Linked DNA regions of Desulforamulus hydrothermalis Lam5 = DSM 18033. The protein of the gene in region 1 interacts with the protein of each later gene in a pairwise test. Links are inferred from orthologs where the notes say so. Each region holds a gene or a part of one and is shown in the gene's direction. Other genes may lie near its edges. The genes, in order: rlmN and ftsZ.

The links.
Region 2: the proteins of rlmN (region 1) and ftsZ interact in binary tests that used the Escherichia coli proteins (3 or more experiments, as listed by UniProt). The link is inferred for Desulforamulus hydrothermalis Lam5 = DSM 18033 from one-to-one orthologs.

What each region holds. Positions count from the first base shown.
Region 1 is NZ_CAOS01000003.1:116,429-122,747, reverse strand. The notes cover bases 1,044-4,003. They hold rlmN (dual-specificity RNA methyltransferase RlmN), read left to right. Parts: upstream 1,044-1,971; coding sequence 1,972-3,036; downstream 3,037-4,003. Other genes in these bases: DESHY_RS01710 (FHA domain-containing protein), read left to right, coding at 3,828-4,003; DESHY_RS01715 (FhaA domain-containing protein), read left to right, coding at 3,038-3,826; rsmB (16S rRNA (cytosine(967)-C(5))-methyltransferase RsmB), read left to right, coding at 1,044-1,969. Also shown: DESHY_RS01730 (DUF116 domain-containing protein), read left to right, coding at 1-611; more of rsmB, read left to right, coding at 608-1,043; more of DESHY_RS01710, read left to right, coding at 4,004-4,319; DESHY_RS01705 (Stp1/IreP family PP2C-type Ser/Thr phosphatase), read left to right, coding at 4,297-5,013; DESHY_RS01700 (FtsW/RodA/SpoVE family cell cycle protein), read left to right, coding at 5,035-6,319.
Region 2 is NZ_CAOS01000012.1:40,802-47,111, forward strand. The notes cover bases 3,075-6,025. They hold ftsZ (cell division protein FtsZ), read left to right. Parts: upstream 3,075-3,999; coding sequence 4,000-5,052; downstream 5,053-6,025. Other genes in these bases: DESHY_RS09560 (cell division protein FtsA), read left to right, coding at 3,075-3,961; DESHY_RS14285 (hypothetical protein), read left to right, coding at 5,238-5,384; spoIIGA (sigma-E processing peptidase SpoIIGA), read left to right, coding at 5,584-6,025. Also shown: murA (UDP-N-acetylglucosamine 1-carboxyvinyltransferase), read left to right, coding at 1-276; DESHY_RS09540 (cell division protein FtsQ/DivIB), read left to right, coding at 373-1,128; DESHY_RS09545 (DUF881 domain-containing protein), read left to right, coding at 1,125-1,826; DESHY_RS09550 (DUF881 domain-containing protein), read left to right, coding at 1,847-2,554; DESHY_RS09555 (small basic family protein), read left to right, coding at 2,557-2,898; more of DESHY_RS09560, read left to right, coding at 2,978-3,074; more of spoIIGA, read left to right, coding at 6,026-6,310. UniProt on the Escherichia coli protein: Essential cell division protein that forms a contractile ring structure (Z ring) at the future cell division site. The regulation of the ring assembly controls the timing and the location of cell division.

The sequences.
Region 1 (6,319 bases):
TCGGCATCGGCGGCATAGTTCTAACCATCTGGCTGGCGCAAACCATCAGACCGCTGCAGCCTTTGATGCGCGTTGCCATGTCAGCGCTGTTTCCCTTTGCCATCGGGCTGGGGCGTCTTTTTAAAATAGATACAGATAAAATAAAAAATTCTTTTATTGAAGTTAATAATGAGCTGGTACGCACCAATCAGCAGGCTTTGCGCCCGGAGCAAATTCTTTTGCTGGCGCCCCACTGCCTGCAAGAGAGCCATTGTCCCCACAAGGTGACCCACGATATCAATAACTGTCGGCGGTGCGGCAAATGTAAAGTGGCTGATCTGCTGATGCTGCGTGATAAATACGGTATCCGAGTAGGGGTAGCCACCGGTGGCACCCTGGCCCGTAAATTTGTTAAAGAGTACCGGCCCAGGGCCATTGTGGCGGTTGCCTGTGAAAGGGACCTGGCCAGCGGTATTCAGGACTGCAGCCCAATACCGGTGCTGGGCGTGTTAAATGATCGCCCCTATGGACCCTGTTTTAATACTTCGGTTAATATTGCCGGCGTCAGCCGGGCTGTTGAATTCTTTTTGGGCTGCACCACTGACAGGTATGAGGAAGGGATGAAAAATTGAAAAATATCACCGCCCGGGAGCTGGCTCTGCTGGTTGGCAAAGCAGTGGAAGAAGAAGGTGCTTACGCTAACCTTGCTCTCAATAAGGTGCTTGAACAATATCAGCCCGGCAAATTGGACCGGGCTTTTGCCACAGAATTAGTTTATGGGGTATTGCGACATTTAAATACCATTGACTGGATACTGGCCCATTTTTTAAAGCAGCCCTTGGCTTCGCAAACCGTTTGGATTCGCAACATTCTGCGCATGGGGACTTATCAAATTATGTTTATGCCCAGGATACCCGATTCTGCAGCCTGTAACGAATCTGTCAACCTGGCTAAAAAATACGGCCATGCCGGTGCAGCCAATTTTGTTAACGGGGTGTTGCGCAATGTGGTAAGACAACGGGATAATTTGGATTTTCCTGATCCCGAGCAAGACCCGGTAGATTTTATAGCTCTTAAATATTCTCATCCCACCTGGCTGGTGGAACGGTGGTTAAAAGAGTTTGGTTTTTCAGCCACCATTGCCCTGTGTCAGGCCAACAACAGTCCGGCTCCCAATACGGTGCGCACCAATACTTTAAAAATTTCGCGGCAGGAACTGCAGGCGCGCCTGCAGGATGAAGGGGTTAAGGCAACTGTTACTGCCTACGCTCCGGAAGGATTAAATTTAAGCGGTTTTTTATCTTACCGATCGCTGACAACATTCCGGGAAGGCTTATTTCAGGTGCAGGATGAAAGTTCCATGTTGGTGGCGCATGTCTTAAATCCGGCTTCGGGAGCCCGGGTAATTGATGTGGCGGCAGCACCGGGCGGCAAGACAACCCACCTGGCTCAGTTAATGGGTGATTCGGGTCAGATTTTAGCTTTTGATTTATACGCCCATAAACTGGATTTAATAAATGACAATTGCCGGCGCCTGGGTATTAACTCCATTCAAACCAAAGTGGCGGATGCCCGGGACATCCATCAGGAATATCAAGGCTGGGCTGATTATGTGTTGGTGGATGCCCCTTGTTCCGGTCTGGGCGTATTAAGGAGACGACCGGACGCCCGCTGGCGCAAAGACCCCTGCCAGCTGCCGGGTATAGTTAAGCTGCAGAAGGAGATTTTGACATCTGCGAGCAAATGCTTGCGCCCCGGCGGGGTGCTGGTTTACAGCACTTGCACCATCTCCCATGAAGAAAACCTGGGGGTCGTGGAGGACTTTTTAGCGAACCATCCGGAGTTCAGCCTGGGTGACCTAAGACAGTTCCTGCCGCCGGGTTTAGACCGGGAAGCAACCGCTGCCAGGGGATATTTGCAATTACTGCCGCATGTCCACGGCATGGACGGGTTTTTCCTGGCTCGCTTGAGAAAAAAAGGATTTGAGTAAAAATGTGTAGAAATAGCAACTCCAAAGTTAATTTAAAGGATTTAAACCTGACCGAGCTGCAGCAACTTCTCAGCCAATTAGGCGAAAAGCCTTTCCGGGCGGAGCAAATCTGCCGTTGGATTTTTGCTAAAGGGATAACCGGTTTTAGCGAAATGACCAACCTGTCCAAAGAATTAAGAAGCAAGCTGGCTGAGCTGGCCTGGCTAAGTTCCCCTCAAATGGCAGTTCGCCGGCAATCAGCCGACGGCGACACCGTAAAATATCTGTTTACCCTGACGGACGGGCATGCGGTGGAAAGTGTTTTAATGAAACATAGTTACGGCAATGCTGTCTGCGTTTCCACTCAAGTAGGTTGCCGCATGGGTTGTTTGTTTTGTGCCTCAACCCTGGGCGGCTTGGTGCGCAACCTGAGCCCGGCCGAAATATATGATCAGGTATTGGGCATTCAGCAGGACAGCGGGCTGAGGGTCAGCCACATAGTCATCATGGGCACCGGAGAACCTTTAGATAATTACGACAATGTATTAAAATTTTTAGCCAATATCAATGCCCCATACGGCCTTAATATCGGTTTCCGCCATATCACGCTCTCTACCTGCGGTTTGGTACCCCGTATGCGGGAACTGGCTCGAAAAAAACTGCCGCTCACGCTGGCGGTTTCACTGCACGCACCCAATGACGCTTTACGGGATCAACTGGTACCGATTAACCGCCGCTATAAATTAGCGCAGTTAATTGAGGCCTGCCATGATTATGTAAACCTGACCGGACGGCGGATTACTTTTGAATATGCTTTGCTGGCCGGCGTCAATGACCGGGAAGAACATGCAAGGCAACTGATCTCTCTGGTAAAAGGGTTGCTGTGTCATATTAACTTAATTCCAGCCAACCCGGTGCAGGAACGGGGCTTTCAGCGGTCTTCGCCGGCCCAAACCGAAAGGTTTCGTGCTATTTTAAGCCGAGGAGGCTTGCATGTTACCGTCCGAAGGGAAATGGGCGGTGATATTGATGCCGCCTGCGGCCAATTAAGACGCCGGTATGAAAAGCAAAAGCCGGGAGGTGACTGACGTGCGACTGTTCGCGGGGCTGGAAAGCAGTTTGGAAAAGTACATTGAAGGTTTTTTTAAAGATAAGTTCAGTGCTGATGCCCGGGTACAGCCCACGGACATAGCCAAAAAGTTGGCCCGGGCGATGCGGGATAAACGGCGGGTTAGTGTTTCCCATGTCTACGTACCCAATGAATATACCGTAAAACTGCATACAGCGGATTATCAAGCGATCTTCCCTATGGCTGCCCTGTTGTCGGAAGAACTGGCAGACTACCTGGTACAAAAAGCGTCGGAAAAAAAGTTTACCCTGGTTGGACGGCCTCGTATTACTTTTGCCGAGGGGGAAAAGGTGGCAGCAGGGGATATTGTGATAGAAAGTAAATTTGGTGTGCCGGATACAGGACAGGTGGCAGACCATGCCGGTACCCCCCCTGCAACTCTGCCGACGGATAATCAGGATACTATAGATTACAGGCCTTTATCGGACACTGCTCCTTTATTTGATGTCAAGCCAAAATATTCGGCGGTTTTAGTGGTTGAGGAAGGAAAGGATGCCGGCAAAGAATTTCCCTTGACCGATTACCGCACCAGCATTGGCCGCCGTGATACCTGCGACATTGTTCTGGCAGACAGCAGCGTGTCCAGAAGGCATGCCCAAATAGAAAAAACAGGCGGCCGTTTTTGGCTGACCGATCTCAACAGTACCAACGGAACCTATGTGAACGGTTTGCCTGTAGATAAAACAGAATTAACTACCGGCGACGTCATTACGGTGGGTAATACAGTTCTTATTTTTAAGGAGATTTAAAGTGCTGTCACTGGCCATAACCGTCTTAAGAACCATCTTTTTAATTTTACTATATTTATTTATTTTTCGCTTAACTGTCAGCATGTTCGACCGTCTGCGGGAGAATGCCCGGGAAAACCGGCAGCCGGTGGAACGCGTGCCTTCCTGTCCGGCGGTTTGCGGGGGCGACGGTGCGGTTTTACAGGTGGTGACCTCCGCTGATCAAGAAATCCGGCCCGGTGACACCTATCCCCTGGGCGACGTAACCAGGCTGGGGCGGGGAGCGGGTAATCATATTATTTTCAGCGGTCCGCATGCTTCCCATGAACATGCCCGTATTTTTTATCAACAGGGTCAGTATTGGTTAGAAGATTTAGGCAGTTTAAACAGCACTTATCTTAATGAAATGCCGCTGACAAAACCTACTGTACTGGCCAACGGAGACCGTATTAGAATTGGTGAAGTTATTTTTCGATTTGTGAGGTGGGCGTATGAAATGGAGTCAAATTACTGATGTCGGACGGGTGAGAGCCGGCAATGAAGACAGTCTGTGCGCCTGCCCGGATATTGGCCTGTTTGCTGTGGCTGATGGCATGGGAGGGCACAAGGCAGGAGAAATTGCCAGCAGCACGGCCCTTAATTACCTGGCGGAAAATTTGCGACAAGCATTAAAGACAACGAAAGATATCCAAGCCTCTATCCAGCGTATTTTACAGGAAGCTAATCAAAGGATTTTTCGGCTGTCCAGTGAATTTGAGGCATACCGCGGCATGGGCACAACCGTTACCGCCGGCCTCTTTCAGGAATACCAACTGTTTATTGCCCATATTGGCGACTCACGGGCTTACCTGGTAAGGGATGATGACATTATCCAGCTTACGGACGACCATTCCCTGGTCGGGGAAATGCTCCGCCATGGCGGTATTACCGAAGAACAGGCCCTCTGTCATCCCCAGCGTAATGTTTTAACACGGGCCATGGGAACTGCGCCGGCCGTTACCTTTGATTTTTACAACCGTCGGCTGCAGCCCGGAGACAAAATATTATTATGCACTGACGGCCTGGTTAACCACATGCGGCCCGAAGAAATAAAATCAACCATTCTGGCTCAAAAAGATTTAGACCTTGCGGTTAAGCTTTTATTGGATACTGCCCTGGCACGGGGAGGGCATGATAATATTACTATGATTCTGGTCGAAATGGAGTAACCTTCGGAGGTGTACAGCCATTTGACAGCCAACCTGCGTAAAGAAGAACGAACCTTGTTGTATTACATTGCCGCTTATCTGGCTGTAGGGCTGGTTACCCTTTATTTAGGGGACCCGGAGCTGCGGCAGGTTTATCAGTTGTCACTGGCCGGCGGTAAACAGTTACCCTTCTGGTGGTTTGTTATCTTGCTAAGTGTCGGTACTATGGTTGGTTTTTGGCTGATCAGTGTGTATTGGCGGCTGGCCGGATTTTGCTGTGATCCTTATTTATTGCCTATTACAGCCGGCTTAACTGCCCTGGGTTTAATCTTTCTGTTTCGTTTGCGTCCCCAGTATGCCGAGAGGCAGTTTGCCTGGTTATTAATTGGTTTACTGGTGCTGGTCATCCTGACCACCATGTTCAGGAAACCGGACTGGTTGGCTGATTACAAGTATATTTATGCTGCTGTCGGTGTACTGCTGTTGGTACTGCCTATCTTTTTCGGCCAGGAACAGTATGGTGCCCGCAGCTGGTTAAATCTTGGCATATTACAAATTCAGCCCTCAGAATTTGTTAAAATATTATTGGTTTTGTTTTTGGCGGGTTTTCTAGCAGAAAACAGGAGAATTTTATCGGCGGGCCAGCAACAAATTTTTGGCATCAGCATACCGGGCGTCCGCGAGTATGGTCCCCTGGTGGTGATGTGGGGGATTTCCCTGCTAATACTGGTCTTCCAAAAGGATCTGGGAACTGCACTGATTTATTTTTGCACCTTTCTGGCTATGGTATATGTTGCTACCGCCCGCATGTTTTATGTGGGCATAGGATTAGCTTTATTTTTCCTGGGAGGAACCGCAGCTTATCATATTTTTGACCATGTGAGATCAAGGGTGGAAATATGGTTAAATCCCTGGCCTTTTCTGGAGGGGAAAGGGTATCAAATTATTCAATCATTGTTTGCACTGGGATCGGGCGGGATTGCCGGCAGCGGCCTGGGGCAAGGATTGCCTGAATTAATTCCTGCCGTACATACAGATTTTATTTTCTCCGCCATTGTGGAGGAATTGGGGCTGCTGGGCGGCTGTGCAGTACTGCTGCTTTATATGTGCTTTATTTACCGCGGCCTGCTGATTGCCCTGGCGGCCCGCCATGATTTTGCTGCCTTGACAGCCGTTGGCTTAACGGCCCTCATGGGGCTGCAAACCTTTATTATTATTGCAGGAGTGATTAAGCTGCTGCCCATGACCGGGGTAACGCTGCCCTTTATCAGTTACGGCGGCAGTTCCCTGGTGGCCAACTTTGTGTTGCTGGGCTTGCTCCTTAATA
Region 2 (6,310 bases), on another replicon or contig:
TTTGAAAATCGGTTTAAACATGTTTCAGAATTCCGCCGCATGGGAGCGGATATTTACCTGGAAGGACATACAGCTGTGGTTAAAGGTGTCAAACGACTGACCGGGGCTTGCGTAGAAGCCAGCGATCTGCGGGCGGGAGCTGCCCTTATCCTGGCTGCGCTGGCCGGGGAAGACGGCACCGTTTTAAGCAATATTGAGCATATTGACAGGGGTTACGAGCGGATAGAAAAGAAATATAATGCCCTGGGCGCACGTATTATAAGAGTCAACAGTTAATGACTCTTTTTTTGGTTTTGCCTTGGACAAGAATTATTTATTTCAGTTATAATGTTGTAAAAACATAGCGGGAAAAAACAGGTAAGGAGTGGGACTGTGTACAGGCCTCATACAGGTTCCCCACGCAAGAAGAACCACTTGCTGCAAAGTGTTTTTTTTATTTTACTGGTTTCAGTTTCAATTTATGTTTTATTGCAATCACCTTTTTTTGAGATTAAATATATTACGGTGAACGGCAATCGCCAGTTAACCGAGGAAGAAATTATTAAGCTGTCCGGGCTGCATCTCAATGCCAATATATTTAAAGTGAACCTGGCCGAGGCGGCAAAAAGGTTAAGCCTGGTTCCTATGATTAAAAGCTCGCAGTTAAAGCGATCCTTACCCAACAAGATTACCATAACAGTTGTGGAGAGAACGGCTGTGGCACTGCTGCCGGTACAAAACGGCTTTATTAAAGTGGATGCTGATGGGGTATACTTGCAAAAGGGTCAGATTGCCTCAGCTTTACCCATCATTACCGGCCTGCAGGTTAGAGTGCCACAACCTGGGCAACCGGTGTCGGCAGAGAACCTGCCGGTGGCACTGTCAATCTTATCCCAATTACCACGTTCTTTAGCTGTTAAACTATCAGAAATTAATATCGGCAAAGACGGTCAAATTAATTTATATACCATTGACGGGGTTCAGGGCAAACTGGGATTGCCTAGGGATGTTGCCTACAAAGGCACTGTTTTCCAACAGGTGTTGGACAGCCTGCGGCAAACCGGCAACCGGATTGAATATGTTGATATTTCCAACCCCAGGGTGCCTGTGGTTAAATATTTGAAACAGCAGCCGGAGGGGCAACCATGAAAATGGAAAAATACCAGTGGGGCATTGTACTGGTGGGCATAGTTTTAGGGTTAATGCTGTCGGTTCAATACCGTTCTTACAAAGATATCAACGAAACGCCGCCCATTGCCAGAGTACAAGCCCTGTCCAACGAAATTAATCAGAAAAAAGAGGAACGCAACCGGCTGCAGCAGCGGGTTAACGAACTGCGGGAAAAACTTGACAAAAAAGCATCGGTATCAGATATTAACCGCAGAGAATTGGAAATTTACCGGATTATTGCCGGCACCAAGGCAGTAGTGGGGCCGGGTGTGGAAGTGACCTTAAACGACAGCAATGTAGCGCTGCCTCCGGGACAAGATCCCAACCTGTTTGTGCTGCACGATGAAGATGTTCTCCGGGTTATCAATGAGCTAAAAGCCGCCGGAGCGGAGGCCATAGCTTTAAACGGGGTGCGTTTAATTGCTACCAGTGAGATACGCTGCATTGGACCCACCATTCTTACCAATAAAAACAAAAGACTGCCTGCACCGTTTACCATTACCGCTATTGGTAACCCGGATACCCTGGAAAATTCTTTGTTTATGAAGGGCGGCGTAGTGGAGCAACTGAAAATTTGGGGCATCCAGGTGCAGGTGCGGAAAAAAACCGGCATAGAAATTGCTGAGTATACCGGACCTACAACCTTTGAGTATGCCCGACCGGCAGTGGAAGAATAAGGCGGGTAAGGCGGGATAGTATGAATAAAATACTCTATGTATCAATTGTGCTGGTATCAGTAGTGCTTGGCATGATGGTGGCTTTTCAATTTCGCACCACCGGCAGAATAGATGCCGGTGTCCCTATCGACAGGGTACAGCTTTTAACCACCGAATTAAAACAACTCGAAAAGGAATATAATACCCTGCTGATGGAGGCCAACGATCTGGAAAATAAATTAGCCCAAGCGGCCAAGGGCCGACCGGAAGCCTCCCAGGCGGTACATAACGAATTGCAAAAAGTACGCCAGCTGGCCGGAATGACAAAACTGACAGGTCCGGGTGTGGAAGTAACCCTGGAACCAGTCAAAAAGGAAGACCCGCAGGGAGGAGCTAATCTTTTCACCGTCAGGGATGAGGATTTGCTCAGGGTGGTAAACGAACTGCGAGCTGCCGGTGCGGAGGGCCTGTCTGTTAATGATGAGAGAATCATCTCCACCAGTGAGATCCGTTTGGCAGGTTCTTTTATTGACGTTAACCTGACCAGAATTTCTCCCCCCTATCAGGTGCGAGCTATTGGGTCGCCGGATCAACTGGAAAGCGCCCTATTGATTAAAGGCGGTCTGGTTGATACAATGCGGGACTGGGGGGTTGCCGTTACCGTAACCAAAAAGCAATTATTAACCTTGCCGGCCTACAACCACCCTATTAACATTGAATATGCCAGGCCGTTAAAGGAGGAAAAATAATTATGCTCGTGGGTGTTTTGCTGGCGCTGCTGGGATTGAGCATAGGAGCCATCATAGGGCTGAATGTTCCCATGGTACTACCCCAGGTATATGCTCAGTATCTGGGGTTGGGTGTGTTGGCCGCTCTGGATTCGGTTTTCGGCGGGATTCGTGCCGCTATGGAAAACCATTATGACAACCGTATTTTTGTAACCGGATTCTTTAGCAATATTTTATTGGCAGCCGGTTTAGCTTACATTGGCACTAAATTGGGCGTGCCGCTCAGTACAGCGGCGGTGGTGGCCTTTGGTGTCCGTTTATTCCAAAATCTCGCCATTATTCGGCGGCATTTATTAAAAAAATAAAGCATTTTTGGCTGTTACATAAAAGGGAATTTCTATTCTATGTTGAATTTTACATTTTAAGTAAACAGTTGCCTGGGAGGTGCCTGGCTTGGCCAGGAAACATATAATTGGTGGACTGGATATTGGTACCACCAAAGTGGTATCAGTAATCGCTGAAGCCGGCCTGCACGGTCACCCTGTGATCAAGGGGTGGGGAGAGTGTGCCGCCCTGGGGATCCGTAAGGGCGTGGTTATTGACAAAACCTCATTAGGCAAATCCATTGCTCATGCTGTGGGTATGGCACAAGCCATGGCCGGCCTGAGTATTAAGGAATTTTATTGTTCGCTGCCGTATGCCAGTCAACCGGCGGGAACTTGTGAAATCACGGATGTTCAATTGTATGAAGCTATAGCCATGGCAGGAGTGACAATTCGCCAAGCATTTTCCTCAGTTATTGCTTCCGCCGAAGCAATTTTAAATCATACGCATAAGCACATTGGCACGGTGTTAATAGATCTGGGGGGGGCACTGACCGGTTTGGCTGTTTATAACCAAGGAGAGCCGGTTTTAACCCGCATGCTGCCTGTCGGCAGTGAACATATCACCAGTGATTTGGCACTGTGTTTGCGAACCTCGCTCAGCGAAGGGGAACGCATTAAGCGGTCCCTTGGTTTGCTCAGACCGGATTCTTCCACGACGCTGACAATCAGCGGTGTCGGAGGGCGGGCAAACAGGACGGTGCCGGCTTGTACAGCCAGTGATATTATAAAATCAAGAAGCCAGGAAATTTTTGAACTGGTTTATCAGGCATTAAGCCAACATGTTAGGCTTGCCTCGTTAACGGGGGGGGTTATTTTAACTGGAGGTGGGTCTTTATTAAAGGGAATAGTGGATTTGGCCGCTTGCCAGATGAATTGCCCGGTGGCAGTGGGTCATCCTGTCAAATTGGCTATGTCTCAGGAGGAGTGGGGCAGCCCCGTATATGCTTCAGTCTTAGGCATGGTGCTCTACGGCGCCAAAGGAAGCACCCGCCGCACAGGAAACCAAACCGGATGGCGTGAAGTAATAAGCAGGTTTATATAAGTGAACGGCTTGACGGCAAAATACGGAGGAGGATAATCATGCTTGATTTTGAATTAGATCTGGATAATTTTGCGAACATTAAAGTAATCGGTGTTGGGGGCGGCGGGAATAATGCGGTCAACCGTATGATCAGCGCCGGGTTAAAAGGTGTTGAGTTTGTCGCGGTTAACACAGATGCTCAATCATTGTTCTTGTCCCAGAGCAACCACAAAATACAGATAGGTACTAAACTGACGAAAGGTTTAGGTGCCGGCGCCAACCCGGAAATCGGCTGTAAGGCGGCAGAAGAAAGTCGGGACGAAATAATGCAGGCTCTTAAGGGAGCTGATATGGTTTTTGTTACCGCCGGTATGGGCGGTGGCACCGGTACCGGAGCAGCTCCGGTGGTGGCGGAAATTGCCAAAGAACTGGGTGCCTTGACGGTTGGCGTTGTTACCAAACCCTTTACGTTTGAAGGCAGAAAAAGGTTAACCCAGGCGGAACAAGGGATTGAAAACTTAAAAAGCAAAGTGGATACCTTAATTACCATTCCCAATGACCGGCTGTTGCAAGTTATTGATAAACATACCTCCATTGTGGAAGCTTTTCGCATAGCCGATGATGTATTGCGTCAGGGTGTGCAGGGCATTTCCGACCTAATTGCCGTACCCGGCTTGATTAACCTGGATTTTGCCGATGTCAAGACCATTATGAAGGATACCGGCTCGGCACTCATGGGTATTGGCAGCTCCACGGGAGAAAACCGTGCTACTGAAGCGGCCCGCATGGCTATTTCCAGCCCCCTGCTGGAAACTTCCATTGAGGGGGCGCGAGGTGTGCTGTTAAACATTACCGGTGGTTCCTCCCTGGGCTTGTTTGAGGTTAACGAAGCGGCAGAAATTATTGCCCAGGCTGCTGATCCGGAAGCAAATATTATTTTTGGTGCCGTCATAGACGAAAGAATGAACGAAGAAGTAAGGGTGACGGTGATTGCCACCGGGTTTGACCATCATGTGCCCGCAAGAAAAGAAAAGAAAAAGCCCGACATGGAAATTAAACCCTTTGCCGGGCAGGACGACCTGGACATTCCTGCTTTCCTGCGCCGACGCTAAGACAGCAGTCTGCCCCCCTAAATAACAGGGGGGTTGTTTTTTGGGACAGAGGTTTAGCAAAACTGCCGGGAGGTTTTGTGATCTTTGCCGACGACTTTGGCAGGGGATTTATAGTGTTTTTTTGTAGCGGATAGCCTGAATGCACCGGGGCAAAATAATTAAGAGAAACAGCCGGAGGTGATGTAATGAAAAAACCACCAGCCAATCAAGAAAGTTTGACCCGTAAAGAAGCGCTGGACAGGGTAAGGAGCCAGCAGCGATTTATTGATCCCAACCGGGGGCCGGCTCGTAAAGATGCAAACCGCCATGATATTAACGATCCTTTAAATTAAGATGTTTGTATTTACTTAAAAAAATGTAAAACCGGCTCTGAAAATAATGGAATTAATTACCATATATTTACATTTTTTTCTAACCCTGGCGTTGTATAATACTGCCAGGGTTTTTTATTGCCGGTAGTGATGGAATATTTAATTTAAACAAGCCATATGATGGTACTAATCAGCCTGTGTAATAACGGGGTAGACATAAATGAGACAAGTGGTCTACTTAGATGAAATTATTCTTGTTAACCTGGTAATGAACTTCACTGTACTCTGGTTAACTTCCAGATTAAACGTCACCCCTGCCGGTTCTCCGGTCAGATTATTAAGTGCTGCGGCTATAGGTTGTCTTTATGCCCTGGCAATTTTTGTTCCCGGGTTTAACCTGGCAGGCAGTTTTTGGGCTAAATTGTTGACTGCCGCGTTGATGGTTCTAATAGCCTTTGGCTATACTTCTTGGCAAAAATTTATGCGTAATTTTCTTTGGTTTATACTGATTGGCTTTACTGTAGGCGGCATTGCGGCGGGATTGCATTATTTGGGGCAAAACATAACGGTGGTGCAATTTAAAGGCCCCCTGGCGGACATGAGTTACCATAAATGGCTGATCTTAACTTGTACGGTACTTTGCTGCCTTGGGGCCGGGAAGTGGGGGATTGACAGCCGGCTTAGGCAGCTGCATTTAAAGGCTGTTAAAATCCCCTTAACTGTTACCCTGTGGGGAAAATCGGTTTCCCTGGAGGCATTGGTGGATACCGGCAACCGGCTGATGGAACCCTTGAGCCGGCACCCGGTTGTCATAGTGGAATATGAAGTTTTGCAGCCGCTGCTGCCGGCAGAGATCTGCGGGCTTTTCCAGTCAGGGAAAACCAAAGACGGCTCACACATGATGCTGTCACTGGCGCAGACATCTTACGCCAAACGCTTGCGGTTAA